Regions from separate parts of the Massilia sp. UYP32 genome, predicted to be linked through region 2. Evidence: riboswitches for the same ligand, from Rfam matches in the RefSeq annotation. Region 2 holds a riboswitch; the other holds the start of a gene.
What was found. A riboswitch is a leader RNA that binds a small molecule or an ion and turns the genes downstream of it on or off. The one in region 2 is predicted to bind cobalamin.
Positions count from the first base shown of each region.

Region 1: linked by a shared signal. The riboswitch ahead of ABIB42_RS08225 (cobaltochelatase subunit CobN) and the one ahead of ABIB42_RS00350 (TonB-dependent receptor) in region 2 are both predicted to bind cobalamin.

Region 1 covers NZ_JBNDIK010000008.1:103,295-108,145, reverse strand. The annotation lists gene ABIB42_RS08230 (ROK family transcriptional regulator) at 468-1,718, opposite strand; cobalamin riboswitch at 1,899-2,118, shown strand; gene ABIB42_RS08225 (cobaltochelatase subunit CobN) at 2,297-4,851, shown strand, end outside.
Region 2 covers NZ_JBNDIK010000001.1:68,918-73,768, reverse strand. The annotation lists gene ABIB42_RS00355 (cobalamin-binding protein) at 1-640, opposite strand, end outside; gene ABIB42_RS00350 (TonB-dependent receptor) at 645-2,606, opposite strand; cobalamin riboswitch at 2,675-2,928, opposite strand; gene ABIB42_RS00345 (DODA-type extradiol aromatic ring-opening family dioxygenase) at 3,017-3,832, shown strand; gene ylqF (ribosome biogenesis GTPase YlqF) at 3,833-4,780, opposite strand.

The sequences.
Region 1 (4,851 bases), on a different contig from region 2:
TTACTTGGGAAGCTACTGGCAACCCGTCCCACCTTCGTTGGTAACAACTGTAATCCCGAAAGGGAGAGGGGAAAGCAGCATGGCGGGAAAAGGCGGAGACGCGGGGAAAAGACCTACCTTGCTTCCGTCATGCCAAGTCCCGTATGGCTAAGCCTGTATTGGTTGAACCATAGTCCTAAGCCGGGTTCGGGATCTCACCGACGCAGGGTCTTTGAAGCGTCGGTTCGGAAGAGTCACCACAGGCTCCACCAAGGCGCTCTCCCGGACAACCGGTTTTGGAAAAATGTTGATACTGTTGATGGAGAGCCGGATGCGTAGAAATGCGCAAGTCCGGTTCGGAGGGAGGGTAACGGGCGACTCTTGAGCGTCACGTACCCTACCCTACGATTTCCGGTCTGATCGGTACGACAAACCCTGCGAGTGCATCATTCGCAGGGTTTTTTTTATAGTGCAGCCTATTCAAGACACTAGCGCCGCGCCGCCTTCAGGAACAAGCCATGCGCCGGCGCGAAGTTCGCATGCAGCGGCAAATAAGCTGCGCCGATGACCTTGGCCGTCATCCCGATCGTTCCCGCCATCACCAGCGGCCGCTCGGTGCCCTGCCAGCTGTAGCGCGTCATCTGCTCCTGCACCGCGGCGATCAGGCGTTCGAGCAGGGCGCGGCTGACGGCGCCGTCGACGATCACGCCGTCCAGGTCGAGCAGGCAGGCCGCGCCGGTGACGCCGAAGGTGATCGCATTGGCGGCTTCCTCGACCCATTGCAGGGTCACCGCTTCCCATGGGCCGCTCAAGAGGCGGTCGTCGCCGAACGCCAGCGGCGCCAATCCCGCCTGCGCATGCATCTCTTCCAGCCGCACCAGTGAGGCCGCCCCGAGCAGTTGCGGCGCCACGCCGCGTTCGTCCGTTCCGGCCAGGCCCAATGGCATCGAACCGATCGCGCCGGCGTTGCCGAACTGGCCGCTGTGCGGCTCGCCGTCGATCACCAGGCCGCCGCCGACCAGGGTGTCCACGAACACGTACAGATAGCTTTTCAGCTTGCGTCCGCGGCCGGCCACCAGTTCGGCCACGCAGGCCGCGATCGTGTCCTTGGCGAAGTCCACGCGCAGCGGCGTCATGGCCTGCAGGCGGATGCGCAGGTCGACCCGGCGCCAGGCTTCGGCCTGATGCGGCAGCAGGCTTTCCAGGCCGTGCCAGGTGCCCAGCGTGAGCGGGGCGGCCAGGCCGATGCCGGTCAGGCGCGGGGCCAGCTCCGGGCCGAGGAAGTCGTCCACCTCGCGCAGCCTGGCATCGATGGCGGCGAAGACCTGCTCCACGTCGGGGCTGGCGTAGGGCGTCGACGACTGCCAGCGCAGCGCGCCCGTGAAATCGAGCAGGACCACGTCCAGCGCGCGCCTGCCGATCTGGATGCCGATCGAGAACGCGCCTTCCGGATTAAGGGCGATCGGCTGCGACGGCTGGCCGACCTTGCCGCGCACGGCGTCGCGCTTGACCACCAGTTGCTCGTCCAGCAGGCGGTTGATGATTACCGAGGCGGTCTGGGTGCTCAGATTGGTCAGGCGCGCGACTTCGGCCTTGGGCAGGCTGCCATGGGTGCGGATCGCCTGCAGCACGACCCGCTCGTTGAACTCGCGCATGCCGACCTGGTTCGAGCCGACGGTGCGCAGCAGCGGCATGGTGGCGGGGTCAAAGGCGGGAGGCGGTGCGTTATAGGACGGCATGGCGCGGCGTTCGATGGGCAAGACAGCGGGAGACGGTAAGTATACGTCCTTCCGCTAAATAAACCTATGCGACTTATTTTTCGGGCCGATCGGGCGCTGTTGGTCGCCGCGCTGGGCCGCTTCGCGCTCGCCCGCCAAAAAATAATGCGGTGACAACTGGTCGAACTTGGCGTTAGAATCGCGCCCAATCAAGTGAATGGTGCCTTCCTGCTCGTCTGCAGGGAGGTGAAACGGGAAGCCGGTGACGTGCGCGATAGCCATCGCGCGCCAGTCCGGCGCAGCCCCCGCTGCTGTAAGCCTGACGACCCCGGTCGAACGCCACTGTGCCCCGTGCACGGGAAGGCAGGACCGGGGAAGGAAGACGGCGAGCCAGAAGACCGGCCATCCACGATGCATTCGCACGTCCCGGGGTGAGGGCGTGCCTGTTGGTTGTCCGCTGTTCCTTCTTTGTCTGCTCGCGTCATTCGCTGCGATCGCTCGCCTGCGCGGCGCGCAAGCGTCCCTGTTCATCGTGGAAGGATGGCGGCTGCCTGTTGTCGTGCGCGCGTCAAGCGCGCAGCTGAAAGGTCGACGTTCACATGAACACGCTTCTCCCTGTCCGCATCTGCGTCGCGCTGGTGTTCCTGCTCGCCTGCATGTCGGGCTTCCAGCACGCCGGCGCCGCCACCCTGTTCGCCGTGGTCACCGAGCGCGCCGCGCCGGGCGCGATCGAAGCCGCCCACCGCCACCTGGCCAGCCATCCGCAAGACCGCATCCTGCTGCGCACGCCGGCCCAGCTGATGGCGGCCGGCGAACGCGAGGTGGCGCAGTGGATCGCCGGCGCCGACACCATCCTGGCGGTGTCGCTGTTCGGCGATCCGGCACGGCGCATGAAGGATGCTCTGGCGCGCCACGCCAGGCCAGCGACGGCGGTGCTGGCGCTGAACGGCGAGGCGACCCTGAACCTCATGACGCGTTCGCGCCACGGCAGCCTGGCCGGCTTCTCGCCCGAGCTGCTGCGCCAGCTGGCGAGCGAAGCGCCGCCGCAGGCCGCGTTGCAGGCGGCCGAGCTGGAGCCCGCCGCGCGCCACTGGCTCGCAGCGCGCCGCGTGTGGCAGGCGGGCGGCGTCGACAACACCACGGAGTTGATGCGGCACCTGCTCGCGCCAGGCACGCCCCTGGCCGATCCGCAGCCCGAGCCGACCCTGCGCCTGCGCGCCGGACAGCGCGAGCTGCAGGACGGCGCCGCGTGGGGCAATGCGTCGACGCTCAGCCTGCGCGAGCGCCCGACCGTGGTCGTGCTCGACCTGGCGAACATGGATGGCGTGGTGCCAGCGGCGCTGTGCCGGCGCATCGAAGAACTCGGCCAGCCCTGCGTGCAGCTGCTCACGCGCTGGGGCGGCGCCTCGCGCGAAGCGCTCGAACGCCTGCCGCAGCTGGTCGCGCCCGCCAAGCCTGCCGCGCTGGTGGTGCTGCAGGATTTCGTGGTCGGCGCCGCCGAAGGCCGGGAGGCGGTGGAGGCGGCTTTCAAGCGTTTGGACATCCCGGTATTCAAGGCGATCCGCCTGTCGGACCGCACCGCGATGCAGTGGCAGCTGTCGCCCGACGGCCTGCCGCCCGATTCGGTCCAGTACCGCGTCGCCCTGCCCGAGCTGCAGGGCATCGGCCAGCCGATGGTGGTGGCGGCCCTGGGCCAGGCCCGGCGCGACCGCCAGACCGGCATCGAGAACCGCCCGCCCGTGCTGCTGCCGGCCGAAGTCGATCGCCTGTCGGGCCGCGTGGCGCGCTGGCTGGCGCTGCGCGCCAAGTCGAACGCCGACAAGAAGGTCGCGATGGTCTACTACAACCATCCGCCGGGGCGCCAGAACATCGGCGCCGACAACCTCAACGTGCCGGACTCGCTGTTCGGGATGCTGCATGCCCTCAAGGCCGCCGGCTACACGGTCGGCGACCTGCCAGCGTCGCCCGAGGCGCTGCTCGACATGATCATGGCGCGCGGCGTCAACCTGCCGGAAGACCGCGCCGCCCTGCGCGAGATGGCCGGCGCCGTCAACGGCGTCACGGCGCAGGATTACGCGCGCTGGTTCGCGACCCTGTCGCCGCGGGTGCGGGGCGAGATGCAGGACGGCCTGCTGGGCCGCCTGCATGCCGACGTGCTGGCGGCCGAGAAGGCCGGAGAGCGCGCGCTGGGCCGCAAGCAGGCCGAGACCGTGATCGAGGAGCTGCTGCACCTGGTCGAGGGCGTCGACCATCCGCAGCGCGAGCAGGCCACGCGCGACCTGCATGCGCTGGAAGAAGGCTACTTTGCCTGCCTCGATGAAGCCAGGCCACGGCCCTGCAAGGCGCTGGCGCCCCTCTACCGGCGCCTGATCGGCTACGGCATCGAAGGCATGCGCGGCTGGGGCCCGGCGCCGGGCAAGGTAATGGTCGATGGCGGCAAGATGCTGGTGCCGGGACTGGTGTTCGGCAACGTCTTCATCGGCCCGCAGCCGCCGCGCGGCTGGGAAGTGGACGAGGAACTGCTGCACGCGAACACCAGCATCACGCCGCCGCACCAGTTCCTGGGCTTCTACCACTGGATCCGCGACCGCTTCAAGGCCGACGCCGTGGTGCACGTGGGGCGCCACTCGACCTATGAATTCATGCCGGGCAAGGCCGTCGGCCTATCGAGCGACGACTATCCGAGCCTGATCGCGAGCGACCTGCCGGGCATCTACCCATATATCGTCGACGGCGTCGGCGAAGGCACGCAGGCCAAGCGCCGCGGCCTGGCCATCATCGTCGACCACCTGACGCCGCCGCTGGCCACCACGCCGCTGTACGACGAACTGCTGTCGCTGCGCCAGATCGTCGAGAGTTTTGAAGCCGCATCGTCCGAATCGCTCAAGACCCAGGCCGCACAGCTGATGCGCGAGCGGGTCGTGGCCCTGAACCTGCGCGCCGAGCTGGAAGCGTCGATGTCCGACGTGCTGGAGGTGCGCGGCATCGGCTTCGACGCGGCCGACGACGACCTGCTGGCGCACGAGATCGGCCACTATCTGACCAAGCTGCAGGAGAAATTCATGCCCCATGGCCTGCACGTGTTCGGCCGGCCGTGGAGCCGCGCGTCGCTCGAGCTGATGCTCGATTCGATGAAGAAGAGCGGCATCGACGA
Region 2 (4,851 bases):
CCTCGGGCGCGATCGTCTTCAGGGCCCCGAACAGGTTGCGGCCGCCGCACAGGCGCAGGATGTCGCTGGCGACATGGTCGTCGTTGAGGGTGTACAGCGGGCGGTCCCAGACCTGGTAGAACACGCCGACCTGCGGCCGCCCGGCGTAGCGCGTCCTGAGCGCCGCGATGCGCGCCCCGTAGTCGTGCGCCGCCCGCCGGGCCACGGGCTCGGTGCCGAGCAGCCGGCCCAGGCGCAGCAGGCTGTCGCCGACCTGCTCCAGCCGGCTCGGCTCGCTGTAATAGACGGGGATGCCCAGCCGCGCCAGCTGCTCGACCTGGCGCGTCGGGTTGCCGCTCTGCCAGACCACCAGCAGGTCGGGCTTCAGCGCCAGCACGCGCTCGACATCGATCTTGTTGAAGCTGCCGACCTGGGGCAGCTTTTTCGCCGCCTCGGGATAGTCGCTGTAGTCCACTGCGCCGACCATGCGCGCCCCGCCGCCGGCCGCGAACAGCAGCTCGGTGACGTGCGGCGCCATCGAGATCACCCGCTGCGCCGGCCGCGCCAGCGTGACCGTGCGCCCGGCGTCGTCGACGACCGTGATCGCCGCGAACACATTGACCGAGGTTGCGGCCAGCACGGCCGCCAGCGCGGACTTCATGGCATCAGAAGTCGAAGCGCAGCGACAACTTGAGCTGGCGCCCGTCGCTTGGATAGATGCCGGCGCGGCAGTTGTAGGCCTGGCTGTAGTACTGGCGGTCGGCCAGGTTCAGGCCCGACAGCGCCACTTCCCACGGGCCGAAGCGGCGCGCATAGCGGGCGTCGATCGTGGTGAACGACGGCATGCGGGTGCTGCAGCTGTTGGTGAAGTCGTCGCCATAGCGCTGGCTGTCGACCCACTGGGCGCCGATGTCGGCGGTCTGACCAATGCCCGGCGTCCACGCCAGGCGCGCGGTGACCACGTGTTTCGGCACCAGCACCATCTCGCGGCCGGCGTTCGGGCCGTCGCGGAACTCGGCCTGCACGTACTGCCACGAGCCAAGCAGGCGCCAGGCGTCGGCGAAGACGGCTTGCCCTTCCAGCTCCACGCCCTGGCGGCGGGTCGGATCGAGGTTGGTGTTGGCGCCATAGCCGATGGTCGGGTCGTAGAAGATCTCGTTCGTCAGGCGGTGGCGGAACACGCGCGCGGTCACCTTGCGCGCATCGAGGCCGGCGCTGACGCCCAGTTCCAGGTCGCGCGAGGTTTGCGGCTCCAGCACGTCCAGGGTCGAACGGTAGCTGTTTTCGTCGATATTGGCGATGCGGTAGCTGCGGCCGGCCTTGGCGAACACGGTCACGAGCGGCATCACGTCGATGCTGCCTTCCACGGTCCAGGCGTTGAGCGACTGCTTGCGCTGCTCGTTCACGACCGGCGGGAAGGCCAGCGGGTCGCTGTAGTCCTTCTCGAAGCGTTCGTGACGGCCACCCACCGCCAGGCGGGCGTTGTGCGGGGCATTCCAACGCAGTTCGTCGCGCAGGTAGAAGGCTTTCGAGTCCTGGCGCGCGTCGCCGGCCGAGAAATTGGAGGTAACCTCGCGCTCCCAGCGGATCAGGTCGATGCCGGTGACGAATTCGTTGCGCTTGTCGCCGAGGTCGAGGGTGTGGCGCAGGCGCGGCGAGAACTGGGTCTGCTCGGCCTCGTAGATCGACGTCGACGGCGCGCCGAAGTCGTAGGTGGACGAAACCTCGCGCTCGCGGTGCGATAGATCGGCCGCCAGCTCGAAGGCGCCGACACGGTGCTCGACGAACGCGGTCACGCGGTCGGTATCGAGCGAGCCGTAATTCTTCGGCGTGTTGCTCTGGGTCGGGATGGTCAGGAACTGCTCTTCGCTCAGCGAACCCGGCAGGCGCGAATCGGCGCGCGAACTCTCGAAACGCAGGCCGGCGCGGCCGTTCGGCGCGTAGGCATACCCCACGCCGCCACTGAAGCTGGTCTGCTCGTACTTGTTGTTGTCGCGGTAGTTATCCGTGCTGCGGTCGCTTACTGCGGCGTCGAACGACCACGGGCCGGCGCCGTGCGTGATCGAGGCGCGCAGGTCGCGGTGGTCGAAGCGGCCGGCTTCGGCGAACAACGAGCCGTGCGTTCCCGCGCCGGCGCCGCGGCGGGTAACGATGTTGATCACGCCGCCGGTGGCGCCGTCGCCGTACAGCACGCTGCTGCCGCCGCGCGTGATCTCGATGCGCTCGACCGTGTCCACGGGAATGGTCGACAGCACCGTGTGCGCCAGTTCGTTCTCGTTCAGGCGCACGCCGTCGACCAGCACCACCGTGTTCTGGGCGCTGTTGGTGCCGAAGCCCCGCAGGTCGAGGCCGAAGTCGGGCGAGCCGTCCAGGCTCTGGCGGCCGAACACGCCGCCGATCTTGCGGATCGCCGCATTGACATCAAGGGCGCCGGCGCTGCGGATCTGCTCCGCGGTGATGACGGTGGCGCCGATCGGCGTGGCCTGGGCCGGGAAGCGCGGGCCGGTGATGAGGACCGATGGCAAGGAGGACTGCGCGCTGTCCTGGGCGATGGCGTGAGGGGCGAACATGGCGAAGGCGCAAGCCAGTGCGAGTGGCGCGCGGCGCGGTGCAACTGCAAAAATCATGATGAATGTGTTCTCGATAAAAGGCACCGGCCTGCTTCCCCGCAGCCCGGAGTCAACGGAAGCGCCTGGCGCTTCCACCTGCTTTGGCCGGTATCCGGGCTGGCAAGCATGACGGCCTCACCTTCCTGCGCAGAAAAGAATGTACAGCGGCGCAGTGGTTGTCGAGACCGTCCGCCACGCTCTTGATGAGAAGCGCGGCGCTTGTTGACCGTTGCGGGGGCAGCACACCTCCATGGCGGCGCGTGGCGCGGCCATGTCGTGTTTCCCGTTTAACTTCGCGCACCTGGACGTGCGCGAGAGCACCAAAACGGGGCGATTATACCTTGACAAGGTGCTGGCTGCCCGGCCGCCGGCAAGCCGCCGTCGCTTGGGCTAACATGGTCGCTTCAATCCAACAGCAGGAGCGCTCGATGGCACGTCTACCCACCTATTTCGTCTCGCACGGCGGCGGCCCGTGGCCTTGGATGCGCGAGCAGTACGGCACTGCCTACGACCAGCTGGCCGCTTCGCTTGCCGCGCTACGGACCGAGGCCGGCGACGCGGTGCGTGCGGTGCTGGTCGTGACTGCCCACTGGGAGACGCCGCAGTTCATGGTGTCGTCCGGCACGGCGCCCGGCATGATCTACGACTACGGCGGCTTTCCGCCGCATACCTACCAGGTCAAGTACCCGGCCCCCGGCGAGCCGGCGCTGGCGCGGCGCGTGGCCGACCTGCTCGAGGCCGCGGGCCACCCGGCCGCGCTGGACGCCGAACGCGGTTTCGATCATGGCACGTTCTCGATGCTGTACCCGGTCTATCCGGAAGCGCGCATGCCGGTGGTGCAGCTGTCGATCCGGCGCGACCTGGATCCGGCCACCCACCTGGCGGCGGGCCGTGCGCTGGCGCTGCTCCGCGACGAGGGCATCCTGATCATCGGCAGCGGGTTGTCGTACCATAACCTGCGCCAGTTCGGGCCGAACGGGCGGGAGGCGTCACGCGCTTTCGACGGCTGGCTGCAGCACGCGCTGCTCGAACTCGATCCGGCGCAACGTGAGCAGGCCTTGCTGCGCTGGGATGCGGCGCCGATGGCGCGGGCGGCGCATCCGCGCGAGGAGCACCTGATTCCACTGATGGTGGCATTGGGGGCGGCCGAACAGGAGGCGGCCGCCTGCGTCTATCATGAAGACGCGTTCATGGGGAATCTGGCGGTGTCGAGTTTCAGGTTCGGGGCGACGCCAGCGGCGTGATCACGTCCCGCGCTTGCCGCGCGCCGCTTCTTCGGCCTTGGCGGCTGCCTTCTCGGCCGCGATACGTGCTTTTTCGGCCATCTCGGCCTCGTGCTGCGCCAGGCTGGCCGCGCGCGATTCCGGCGTCTCGAGGCTGATGCGGCCGAGCGCGCCCTGGCGGTAATCCTGCAGCAGCGTGTGCGCCGCCTTTTCGTAATCGAAATCGCCGCCGCGCACGCGAAAACCCCGGCGCTGGGCCACGCCCTCGATCACAGCCACGCCGTCCATCCCTTCGGTCTTGAAACCGTAGCGCGCGCTCAAGAGCTGCGGATAGCGCTGCAGCAGCAGCTCGCCCAGGTATTCGGCCACTTCTTCCTCGACCAGCGCATTGGTGCCGATCGCGTGGCTGGCGGCCAGCATCAGGCCGTCGCTGGCCATGGCGATCTTCGGCCACAGCATGCCCGGAGTGTCGACCAGCACCACGTTCTTGTTCAGGTACAGGCGCTGCTGGGTCTTGGTCACGGCCGGCTCGTCGCCCACCTTGGCCACGCGCTTCTTTAAAAGCGCGTTCATCAGTGTTGATTTTCCTACATTTGGGATGCCCATGATCATGATCCGCAGCGGCTTGGTCGGCACGCCGCGATGCGGCGCCAGCGACAGGGCCAGGTCCGGAATGCGGGCGACGTCGGCCGGCTTCTTGGTCGTCATCGGATAGGCGGTCACGCCGTCCTGGGCGTCGTAATAGGCTTTCCAGGCGGCGGTCGCGTTCGGGTCGGCCAGGTCGATCTTGTTCAAGACCTTCAGGCAAGGGCGCTGGCGGAACTTGCGCAGCTCTTCCACCAGCGGGTTGCAGCTCGCCTCGGGCAGGCGCGCATCGAGGACCTCGATCACCAGATCGATGTTTTCCATCTGCTCGGCCGCTTCCCGCTTGGCCGCGTTCATGTGGCCAGGGAACCATTGAATCGACATACTATTGCTCTCTTAATCTTTCGTCCAAGGCGCTATTTTACGCTGAGCGTCGACACAAACGTAGCGGCGCA